Regions from separate parts of the Pseudomonas sp. LY-1 genome, predicted to be linked through region 3. Evidence: riboswitches for the same ligand, from Rfam matches in the RefSeq annotation. Region 3 holds a riboswitch; each other region holds the start of a gene.
What was found. Region 3 has a riboswitch for cobalamin ahead of MOQ67_RS21880 (ABC transporter substrate-binding protein). Riboswitches for the same ligand answer to the same signal wherever they lie in the genome.
Positions count from the first base shown of each region.

Region 1 (3,269 bases), 230 kb from region 3:
GGCGCCTGGTGTGCGGCCTGGAGCAAACGGTGCAGCAGTTCGGGAGCCACATCGCCGCCGCTGAAGTGACGCATGTCGCGGCGCTCGGCGATGGCGCGGTAGACGGCCTGGCGCTCGGCTTCGGGGAAGGCGTTGTCGGTCATGAGCCTATCGCGGGCAAGCCCGCTCCCGCAGTGGATTCGTGGTGTTTAGCCGAGTGCGATTTGCCTTCGCCGGGCGCAAACAGCGCAGCAACGGCGCGGGGGTTGGAAGGGAAATAGAAGTGGACGTAGGACGCGGTCAGCCGCCCCTGCCGATACACCGCCTCGGCCCCGCGCCCACCATTGGGGCTCACGCCACGGGCAACGGGCTGCCATTCGGTGCTGGTCAGCGAGTGGTGATAGGTATGACCGCGCAACACACCCTCGGGCAATTCGACGCTTTGCAGGGCCAGGGCCGCGAGCTTCTTTTGCATCACCGCATCGCCCTGTAGCAGGCCGACCAGTTCGGCGCGGATGCCGTCGACATCGGTGAGCGAGTCCAACAGATAAAGCATCCCGCCACACTCGGCGAGCAGCGGTTTGCCGGCAGCGTGATGGGCACGGATCGCATCCAGCATCGCGGTGTTTTCCGACAGCGCCTGGTGATGCAGTTCGGGGTAACCGCCCGGCAGATAGAGGCTGTCGGCATCGGGCAATTGGCGATCATGGATCGGCGAGAAGAAGCTCAACTCAGCGCCCATCGCCCGCAGCAGATCGAGGCTCGCACCGTAGGTGAAGGCGAAGGCTTCGTCACGGGCGATGGCAATACGCACGCCGGCCAGCAACGGTTCGGCGCGGATCACGGGCGGTGCGGCAAAGGTCACCGGCGGCGGCAACGCGACCTCGCAACTGCTGCCCAACGCCTGGGCGGCAGCGTCCAGGCGCAGGTCGAGGTCATTCAGTTCGCTGGCTTGCACCAGGCCCAGGTGGCGACTGGGCAATTCGATAGCGGTCTCGCGGGACAGCGCGCCATACCAGCGCAGGCCTTCGGTGAGGCTGCCTTCAAGCAGTTGTGCATGGCGCAGGGTGCCGACGCGGTTGGCCAGCACCCCGGCGAACGGCAAGTCCGGCTGGTAGCGTGCCAGGCCGAGGGCCAGGGCGCCGAAGGTTTGCGCCATCGCAGTGCCATCGATCACGCCGAGCACCGGGACACCGAAGTGTCGCGCCAGGTCAGCGCTGGAAGGCGTGCCGTCGAACAGGCCCATCACGCCTTCGATCAGGATCAGGTCCGCCTCCCCCGCTGCTTCCCACAGCAAGCGACGACTTTCCTGCTCGCCCACCATCCACATATCCAATTGATACACCGGCGCACCGCTGGCGCGCTCGTGAATCATCGGGTCGAGGAAGTCCGGGCCGCATTTGAACACGCGCACCTTACGCCCCAGGTTGCGGTGCAAACGGGCCAGCGCGGCGGTGACCGTGGTTTTGCCCTGGCCGGACGCCGGTGCGGCGATCAAGACGGCCGGGCAATGACGGGGCTGATTCAAAGTTCGACGCCTTTCTGTGCCTTGATACCGGCCTGGAACGCGTGCTTGAGCATGCCCATCTCGGTGACGGTGTCGCCCATTTCGATCAGCTCGGGCTTGGCGCCACGGCCGGTGACGACCACGTGCTGCATCGGCGGGCGGGCCTGCAGATCGCCAAGGACTTGATCCAGGTCGAGATAGCCGTGCTTGAGCGCGATGTTCAGCTCATCCAGCACCACCAGACCGATGGACGGGTCTTGCAGCAATTGGCGGGACACCGCCCAGGCGGCTTCAGCGGCCGCGATGTCGCGCTGGCGGTCCTGGGTTTCCCAGGTAAAACCCTCGCCCATCACATGGAAACGCACTTGCTCGGGGAAGCGGCGGAAGAACAGTTCTTCGCCGGTGCTGTTGCGCCCCTTGATGAACTGCACCACACCGCACTGCATGCCATGGCCCATGGCACGGGCCAGCATGCCAAATGCCGAGCTGCTCTTGCCTTTGCCGTTGCCGGTCAGCACCAGCAGCAAGCCGCATTCGTTCGGGGAATTGGCGATGCGTTCATCGATCACGGCTTTTTTACGCAGCATGCGCGCCAGGTGGCGTTCGTCGCGCTCGGGGGAATCGGTCATGGCAGCTCTCCGTTGGGGCTGGACAAAAACGGCGGGCAGGAAAAATCAAAAACAGACAGCCAAGCATCGCCCACCGTGATGCTGTTGGATGATCCGGGCCGGTCTCCGGGCTCATGAGTGGCGCGCTAGAGCGCACGCCGACGGCGCGCCTTCCCATATCGCGAGCGATACAGTGGCAAACAGCACCGTTTTGACTCATTTACCGTTGCGGGGGCAGCGCCGGAATCGCGGCAGCACTGTGTACAAGTGCGCTCACTCACCGGCTTCCCTGTTTCACTCAGTCGACCCGTAGGTCACAGAGCACCTGGAACAAGCCGCGAAGGTTAGTGGGTTGGGGGTGGAGCGTCAATTAAAGCTGGCCTTGTACTTGAACCATCGCCGCAACGCACACCTCTACCCTTACAGGCATCCAGGAGAAAACCATGCATAAAACAAGACTCGCCTTACTGATCATGCTCGCGGGCAGCCTTGCCGCCTGCGGCGAAAGCTCGACCCTGAAGGTATCCGACGGCACCGGGCCTTCACCGCAACTGCCGGAACCGAACAAGACGCTGATCCCCACGGTGAACATCGCTCCGGCCATCGGCTGGCCCGCAGGCACCACGCCGACGGCCGCCGCCGGCACCCAGGTGGCGGCCTTCGCCGAAGGCCTGGACCACCCGCGCTGGCTGTACGTATTACCCAACGGCGATGTGCTGGTGGCGCAAACCAACGCGCCGCCCAAGCCGGATGACTCCAAAGGCATTCGTGGCTGGGTGATGGAGAAAGTCATGGGCCGCGCCGGCGCCGGTGTGCCGAGCCCAAACCGCATCACCCTGCTGCGCGATGCCGACCACGATGGGGTCGCGGAGACCCGCACGGTATTCCTGGAAAACCTCAACTCGCCCTTCGGCATGACGCTGGTCGGCAATGACCTGTACGTGGCCGATTCGGACAAGCTGCTGCGCTTTGCCTATCAGACCGGCGAAACCGTGATCAAGACCGCCGGCAGCAAGGTCATCGACCTGCCAGCGGGCAGCATCAACCATCACTGGACGAAAAACGTGGTGGCCAGCAAGGACGGCAGCAAGTTGTATGTGAGCGTCGGTTCCAACAGCAACGTCGCCGAGAACGGCCTGGAAGCGGAACAAGGCCGCGCGGCGATCTGGGAAGTC
Region 1 is NZ_CP094353.1:5,018,201-5,021,469, forward strand. Features, by position in the region: gene bluB (5,6-dimethylbenzimidazole synthase) at 1-143, opposite strand, end outside; gene MOQ67_RS22980 (cobyrinate a,c-diamide synthase) at 140-1,507, opposite strand; gene cobO (cob(I)yrinic acid a,c-diamide adenosyltransferase) at 1,504-2,115, opposite strand; cobalamin riboswitch at 2,195-2,438, opposite strand; gene MOQ67_RS22990 (PQQ-dependent sugar dehydrogenase) at 2,538-3,269, shown strand, end outside.
Region 1: another riboswitch for cobalamin. It lies ahead of cobO (cob(I)yrinic acid a,c-diamide adenosyltransferase); the one in region 3 lies ahead of MOQ67_RS21880 (ABC transporter substrate-binding protein).

Region 2 (3,269 bases), 750 kb from region 3:
TCAGGGGCCAGCATCGAATGCACTTCAGGTTGCGGAGCGCCAATCACATGAGGCACCACGAGGATCGCCGCGCCCAGCGCCTTGAGCAGCCAGTTGCCACCGAATACCAGCAGCGCGATACCGGCCGCGGTTGAGGCCGCCGTGCCGATCCACCAGATCTGCCGTTGTGCCAGGTCGGCAGCGGCAGTGCCCGGCAATTCCGGCGGCAGGCCCAGGGTTGGCGCCAGCACGAAGGTTGCGTAACCGGCCAGGCCCCACAGCAGGCCTTGAGCCGTGCGAGTCGGCGCGCGCAGGGTGTAGAGCCCGGCGAGCATCAAGGCGAAACCGACCGCCACCACCAGATTGCCGCCGGTGGTCGACAGCACGCGCTGCCAGCCATCTTCCGGCTCCCAGGCTTCGGCGTCATGGGCGTGTGCAGCGGTGCCGGCGGCGTGCTCGTGTACCACTTGCGTCGCGGCCGGGGCTTTTTCAAAGGTTTCCGCCTGCATGATTAGCGGGGCGACCCAGAAACTTTGCAGCAAGGTCAACAACAGGGCGGCCAGCAGCCCACTGAAACCTGCGGTTTGCGCAATACGCTTGATCATGTCGGCAGGTCTCAATGGCACGGGAACGCGGCGCTGTGGCGGGTATCGTGGGCGGCGTTGTGTACCGCTTCGATATGCGAGAACCCGGCGAAATACACCAGGCACGCGCCGAGGATCGACGCGCCGATGGCGGCGCCCAGGCGTTGGCTCAGGGTGGCGGTGCTGCTGGTGCTAGGCGAGGTGCTGCTGATGATCGACATGGCGCGTCCCTTCAGGGGTTCAGGGTGACACGAGCGCATGCAAAACCCGCGAGCCAGGCACGCAGGGTTCAAACAGCGCCCGCCCACCGCGGGTTTGTTAGATGATTTTTTTCGGGCCGGTCTCCGGGCTTGCGAGGGGGCTCTTGAACTGAGTCCTGAAAGCATCGCCTTCCCATGCACAAAGCACAGTGGCCGTGACGCTTCGCTCGCTTACCGTTGCGGGGGCAGCACCGGACTGGTCATATCGCTATGACGCACCGGTTTCCCGTTTCACCCTGTGAAGGGCACCCGAAACAAGGTGTGTAGGAAAGCATGCAGGGCGACGGTAGTCAAATTGACTGAGCCCCTGTAGCCTTGCACCCTCGAGGTTCTTCGGCCCAGGCCGGAGCTAAGAAGGGAACGCGGTTCAAGCCGCGGCTGCCCCCGCAACTGTGAAGGGTTTATCTGACTGCCACGCCACTGCCATCAAGGCGGGAAGGCGCAGCCAGCGCCGGTCGCAAGACCCGCAAGCCCCAAGCCAGGAGACCTGCCTCGCAACCGATTTTTCAATTCAACCGGGCGGGGTGATCCGGTGACGAAATCTGCTGCTGCGCGTCGCGCAGGGCCTATCGTCCCGTATGCCCGCCCCCAAGGGCATCCGATGAAAACACTGGCCAAACTCCCCGTCACCATCGTTACCGGCTTTCTCGGCTCGGGCAAAACCACCTTGCTGCGCCATATGCTCGATAACGCCCAGGGCCGTCGCATCGCGGTGATCGTCAACGAGTTCGGCGAGCTGGGCATCGACGGTGAAATCCTCAAGCAGTGCTCCATCGGCTGCACCGAGGAAGAAGCCAACGGCCGCGTGTATGAACTGGCCAACGGCTGCCTGTGCTGCACCGTGCAGGAAGAGTTCTTCCCGGTGATGCGCGAACTGGTTGCCCGTCGCGGCGACCTTGACCATATCCTCATCGAAACCTCCGGCCTGGCCCTGCCAAAACCTTTGGTCCAGGCGTTCCAGTGGCCGGAAATCCGCAACGCCTGCACGGTCGATGCGGTGATCACCGTGGTCGACAGCCCCGCCGTGGCGGCCGGCACCTTCGCCGCCTTCCCGGATCAGGTCGACGCCCAGCGCAAACTCGACCCGAACCTGGACCACGAATCACCGCTGCATGAACTGTTCGCCGACCAACTGGCCAGCGCCGACCTGGTGATCCTCAACAAGTGCGACCTGATCAGCCCCGACGACCTGGCCCGCGTGCGCCTGGAAGTCGCCGAAGAGTTGCCGCCGGCGGTGAAGATCATCGAAGCCAGCAGCGGTCGGGTACCGCTGGACGTGCTGATCGGCCTGGGCGCCGGCTCCGAAGAGCACATCGACGGCCGCCACAGCCATCACGATCATCATCACGAAGGCGAAGGCGAAGACGATCATGATCACGATGCGTTCGACTCCATTTCCATCGACCTGCCCCAGTCCGACGAAGCCCTGCTGCTCGACGCCCTGAGCCAATTGGTGGTGCAGCACGGCATCCTGCGCGTCAAAGGCTTCGCGGCGATCCCGAACAAGCCGATGCGCCTGCTGATCCAGGGCGTGGGCACGCGCTTCGACAAACACTTCGACCGCGCCTGGAGCGCCGACGAAGCGCGCATCACGCGCCTGGTGCTGATCGGCCAGGACCTCGACGCGGCGGGCCTCGAAGCGCAATTGCGCGCCGCCCTCAGCGTTTAACCCATGCACCTGCTCAGGACCCAGCCCGGCGGTTTCGTCGCGGACGACAACATTGCCGACCTTGGGCAAACCCCCGCCGAGCTGGTGATCCTGTGCAGCGGCGATTCCAGCCTGGCGCTGCTGGCCGAAGCGGCCCAGCAGTTGCCCGAGGATTACCCGAGCTTGCGCCTGGCCAACCCGATGCAGGTGCAGAACCATGCATCGGTGGACCTGTACGTCGATGAAGTGCTGCGCCACGCCAAGGTCATCCTGATTTCCCTGCACGGCGGCATCGGCTATTGGCGTTACGGCGTCGAGCGCCTGGTGGCGTTGGCCGAGCGCGGGGTCACGCTGATCCTGGTGCCGGGGGATGACCGCCCCGACCCGGAACTCAGCGGCCTCAGCACCGTGGATGCCGCAGCGCGTGACCGCCTGTGGCAGTTCCTGCGCCAGGGCGGCCTGGGTAATGCGCTGGATTTTTATCGCTGCCTGGCCAGCGCTTACCTGGGCCGCGACTATGCCTGGGCCGAGCCGCAAACCCTGGCGCGCAGCGCGATTTATCACCCGCGTAAAGCCCATGCGTGCCTCAACGACTGGCAGTTGGATTGGAATCCTGAGTGCCCGGTGGCGGCGGTGCTGTTCTACCGCTCCCATCTGCAAGCGGCCAATACCGGTTTTATCGATGTGTTCTGCCAGCGTCTGCAGGCGGCGGGCCTGAATCCGTTGCCAATGGCAGTGGCCAGTCTGAAGGAGCCTGGCTGCCTGACGGCGGTCGAGGACTGGCTGGATGAGGTCGGG
Region 2 is NZ_CP094353.1:4,040,398-4,043,666, reverse strand. Features, by position in the region: gene MOQ67_RS18380 (CbtA family protein) at 1-584, opposite strand, end outside; gene MOQ67_RS18375 (CbtB domain-containing protein) at 596-784, opposite strand; cobalamin riboswitch at 882-1,091, opposite strand; cobalamin riboswitch at 1,133-1,332, shown strand; gene cobW (cobalamin biosynthesis protein CobW) at 1,425-2,492, shown strand; gene cobN (cobaltochelatase subunit CobN) at 2,496-3,269, shown strand, end outside.
Region 2: another riboswitch for cobalamin. It lies ahead of cobW (cobalamin biosynthesis protein CobW); the one in region 3 lies ahead of MOQ67_RS21880 (ABC transporter substrate-binding protein).

Region 3 (3,269 bases):
CCCGGTGCCGCTGGACGAACCGCTGGCCCGTGCGAGCAATACCACCAGCGCAAACGCCGCCATCGCCCCGCCGAACGCACCGACCGACAGCGAAACCAAGCCGCCGCCGACGCCCATCAGCACCACCAGGACTGCGCCGGTCGACGCGCCGGCGCTGATGCCCAGCAGGTAAGGATCGGCCAGGGGGTTGCGCAACAACGACTGCAAAATCACCCCGCAGGTGGCCAGCCCGGCCCCGCATGCGGCGGCGACCAGGGCGCGGGTCAGGCGGTAGTTCCACACCACGCCTTCATCGATCGGGTCCAGCACGTAGCCGGCCGCCCACAGTTTGTTGGCGAGTACCTGCAACACCACCTGCGGCGCGATGGCGGTTTCGCCGATGGCCACGCCGGCGAGCACGGCGATCAGTAGCAATGCCAGGGCGAGTAGGGTTCGTATCATTTCGGCAGGTCGTAGCCGTCGATGGCCGCGGCCAGTTGTTCAAGACCCTCGAAGGTCCGCACGCTGGCCTGCAGGGCCATGGCGTCGAGGATGATGATGCGGTTGTGTTTCACCGCGTCCATGTTGCGCGTCACCGGGTCGCTGCGCAGGAAGGCGAGCTTCTGTGCATGATCGTCGGCCGGGTAGCGGCGACGGTCCATGCGGGCGATCACCAGCACGGTGGGGTTGGCCTTGGCGATGGTTTCCCAGCCGACGGCGGGCCATTCCTCATCGGACTGCACCACGTTGCGCAGGCCGAGCGTTTGCAGCATGAATTCGGGGACACCCTTGTGACCGGCCACATAGGGATCGCTGGCCATCTCGGCGCTGGAAAACCACACCAGCGCGCTGGCCTGCTTGAGCCCCTTGCCTTGCACGGTGGCGACGGACTTGGCCAGGCGCGCCTTGAGTTCATCGTTGAGTTGCTGGCCGCGATCCTGCACGTCGAAAATCTCCGCCAACTGGCGGATGCCCTTGTAGATCGTGTCGATGCGGAACGGCTCCAGCCGCGTGCCGTCGGCGCCCACCCGGTTGTTCTTGGCTTCGCAGTCGGAGGGCAGCAGGTAGGTGGGGATCTTCAACTCATGAAACTGCTCGCGGGTGCCCACCACGCCTTGCGGGCCGACCACCCATTCCAGCTCGGCCGCCACCAGTTGCGGGCGCTTGGCGATCACCGACTCGAAGCTCGGTTCGTTATTGGCCAGGCGTTCGATGCCGTCGTTCAGCGCCTTGAACTGTGGCAGCACGTTGTTGAACCACAGCGACGTGCCGACCACTTTATCGCCCACGCCGAGGGCATAGAGCATTTCGGTGGCAGCCTGGCCGATGGTCACGGCGCGGGCGGGCGCTTGCGCGAAGGTCAGGCTGCTGCCGCAGTTCTCCACTGTCAGCGGGTACTGAGTGGGGGCCGCTTGGGCCAGGGCACACAGGCCCAGGCCGGTGAGCAGGGCGGTAACGCGTGGCAGCATTGGGCAATCTCCTTGGAGCCGTACCTGGAACAGGGGGTGTACGGTTCGGAAACACGCCCTCGACCGCTGCGGGTGAGGCAGGCAAGGATGTCCTTCCCGGACACCCCGCCGGTTAGTGATTTTACTGGGCCGGCAGGTCTCCTGACTGATGCGTCGTCGCCACGCTCCAGCCTTCCCGGACGGGGTCCAGTGGCAGTGGGGGAGCGGGCTCGGCATCTACAGTTGCGGGGGCAGTTCCGATTGGCGCGGTGTACCGCGCTTCGGATTCCCTATTAGTCCCGTTTGGGAACCGGCGCGGTATGGTAGTCGATCACGGCGGGGCGATATAGCCTTAGGTCGTCCGGTTACAGACGAATATCTTCAGGGCCCTGGATCAGCGCTTCAATTCGCGTCCCCGTGGCGCGCTCTTCATTGCTGAAACCATCGTAGTCGGCCAGGTTGGCGAAGCGGATACCGGTCAAGCGTTCGATCTGAATCACGCTGCGCTGGTAGGTTCTGAGCTGGCCGAACATGAGGTCGAGCTGACCCAGCTCGCGGTTTTGGTCGATCATGTAGGCGCTGGCGCAGGGCTTGCCGTCGTCGCTGAGGTAGGCGACCACTTTCCAGAACGCTTTGGGGATTTTAACGCCCCGGTAGACGCGGTCGTCGTCCGCCAACACCGGGCCGGTAAACACCGTGGCCCGGGCTTTCCAGCGTTGTGTGTTATCGAGAATGTAGTCCTCGAGTTCCAGCCAGGTCTTCTGGTTGAAGCCGCTCATCTGCGGTGAGCAGTTGGTGAAGTGGAAGGTGTCGGTATTGGCGGTGTTGGCCGCGTCACCCCAGTTGGGGTCCTGTCGGCGCACCAGATGACCGCGGTCCAGGCCATTGTCGGTGTAGAGCGCATCACCCACCTGTGCGCTGATGGGCAGGCGGCCGTCGTAGGCCCAGGCGTCGTTGCTGCGGATGATATCCACATGCTGTGCGCCATCGATATTGGCGCCCACGTAGAGTGCCAGTCGCCTCGAGCGCGACATGGTCACTGAGAAATGCGTGTAGTCCAGGCGCAGCGGCTGTACGTCAGCCAGCAGGGCTTCATCCACCGTGGGCCATGGCACCACGAAGCGGTCGAGAAACGCTTCAGCGTAGCCGCGCCGGTCCTGCAGGTCCTTGGCCGCAGTGACACGCGCAGTCACCGCCCTGGCCTCCATGAGACTCGGGCCGGCCGCGATCAACGGGCGCAGATCGGCGAGCCGGGGGCGGTGCGAAAGGTCGATTTTGGTGGCGCGTGGGGGCATTGTAAGTTCCTCGCAGTCCTCGGATTAACACTACTGCAGCATAGCTTCATGACAATTTGGCCCAAGCCGCCACGGCAGGACTATTCTTGAACGGTTACCCGGACGTTCACCCCACGCCAAAATGGAGCCAGCCAATGTGTGTTCGCCAGCATCGCAACCCGATTTTCTGCCTGATCCCGCCATACATGCTCGACCAGATCGCCCGCAACGGCGATAAAGCGCAACGGGAAGTCGCGTTACGCACACGCGCCAAAGACAGCACGTTCCGTTCGTTGCGCATGGTTGCCGTACCCGCCAAAGGGGCCGCCCACATGGCCCTGCCCATGGGCGCCGAAAAACGGCGTTCGATCTACAGCGCCGAGGGCGCCGATAGCCTGCCGGGCAAGTTGATCCGTGGCGAAGGGCAACCCGTCAGTGGTGATGTGGCGGTGGACGAGGCCTACGATGGGTTGGGCGCCACATTCGATTTTTTCGATCAGGTCTTCGACCGCAACTCCATAGACGACGCCGGTATGGCGCTGGACGCGACCGTTCATTTTGGCCAGAA
Region 3 is NZ_CP094353.1:4,785,850-4,789,118, reverse strand. Features, by position in the region: gene MOQ67_RS21885 (FecCD family ABC transporter permease) at 1-441, opposite strand, end outside; gene MOQ67_RS21880 (ABC transporter substrate-binding protein) at 438-1,448, opposite strand; cobalamin riboswitch at 1,563-1,757, opposite strand; gene MOQ67_RS21875 (DNA/RNA non-specific endonuclease) at 1,793-2,722, opposite strand; gene MOQ67_RS21870 (M4 family metallopeptidase) at 2,857-3,269, shown strand, end outside.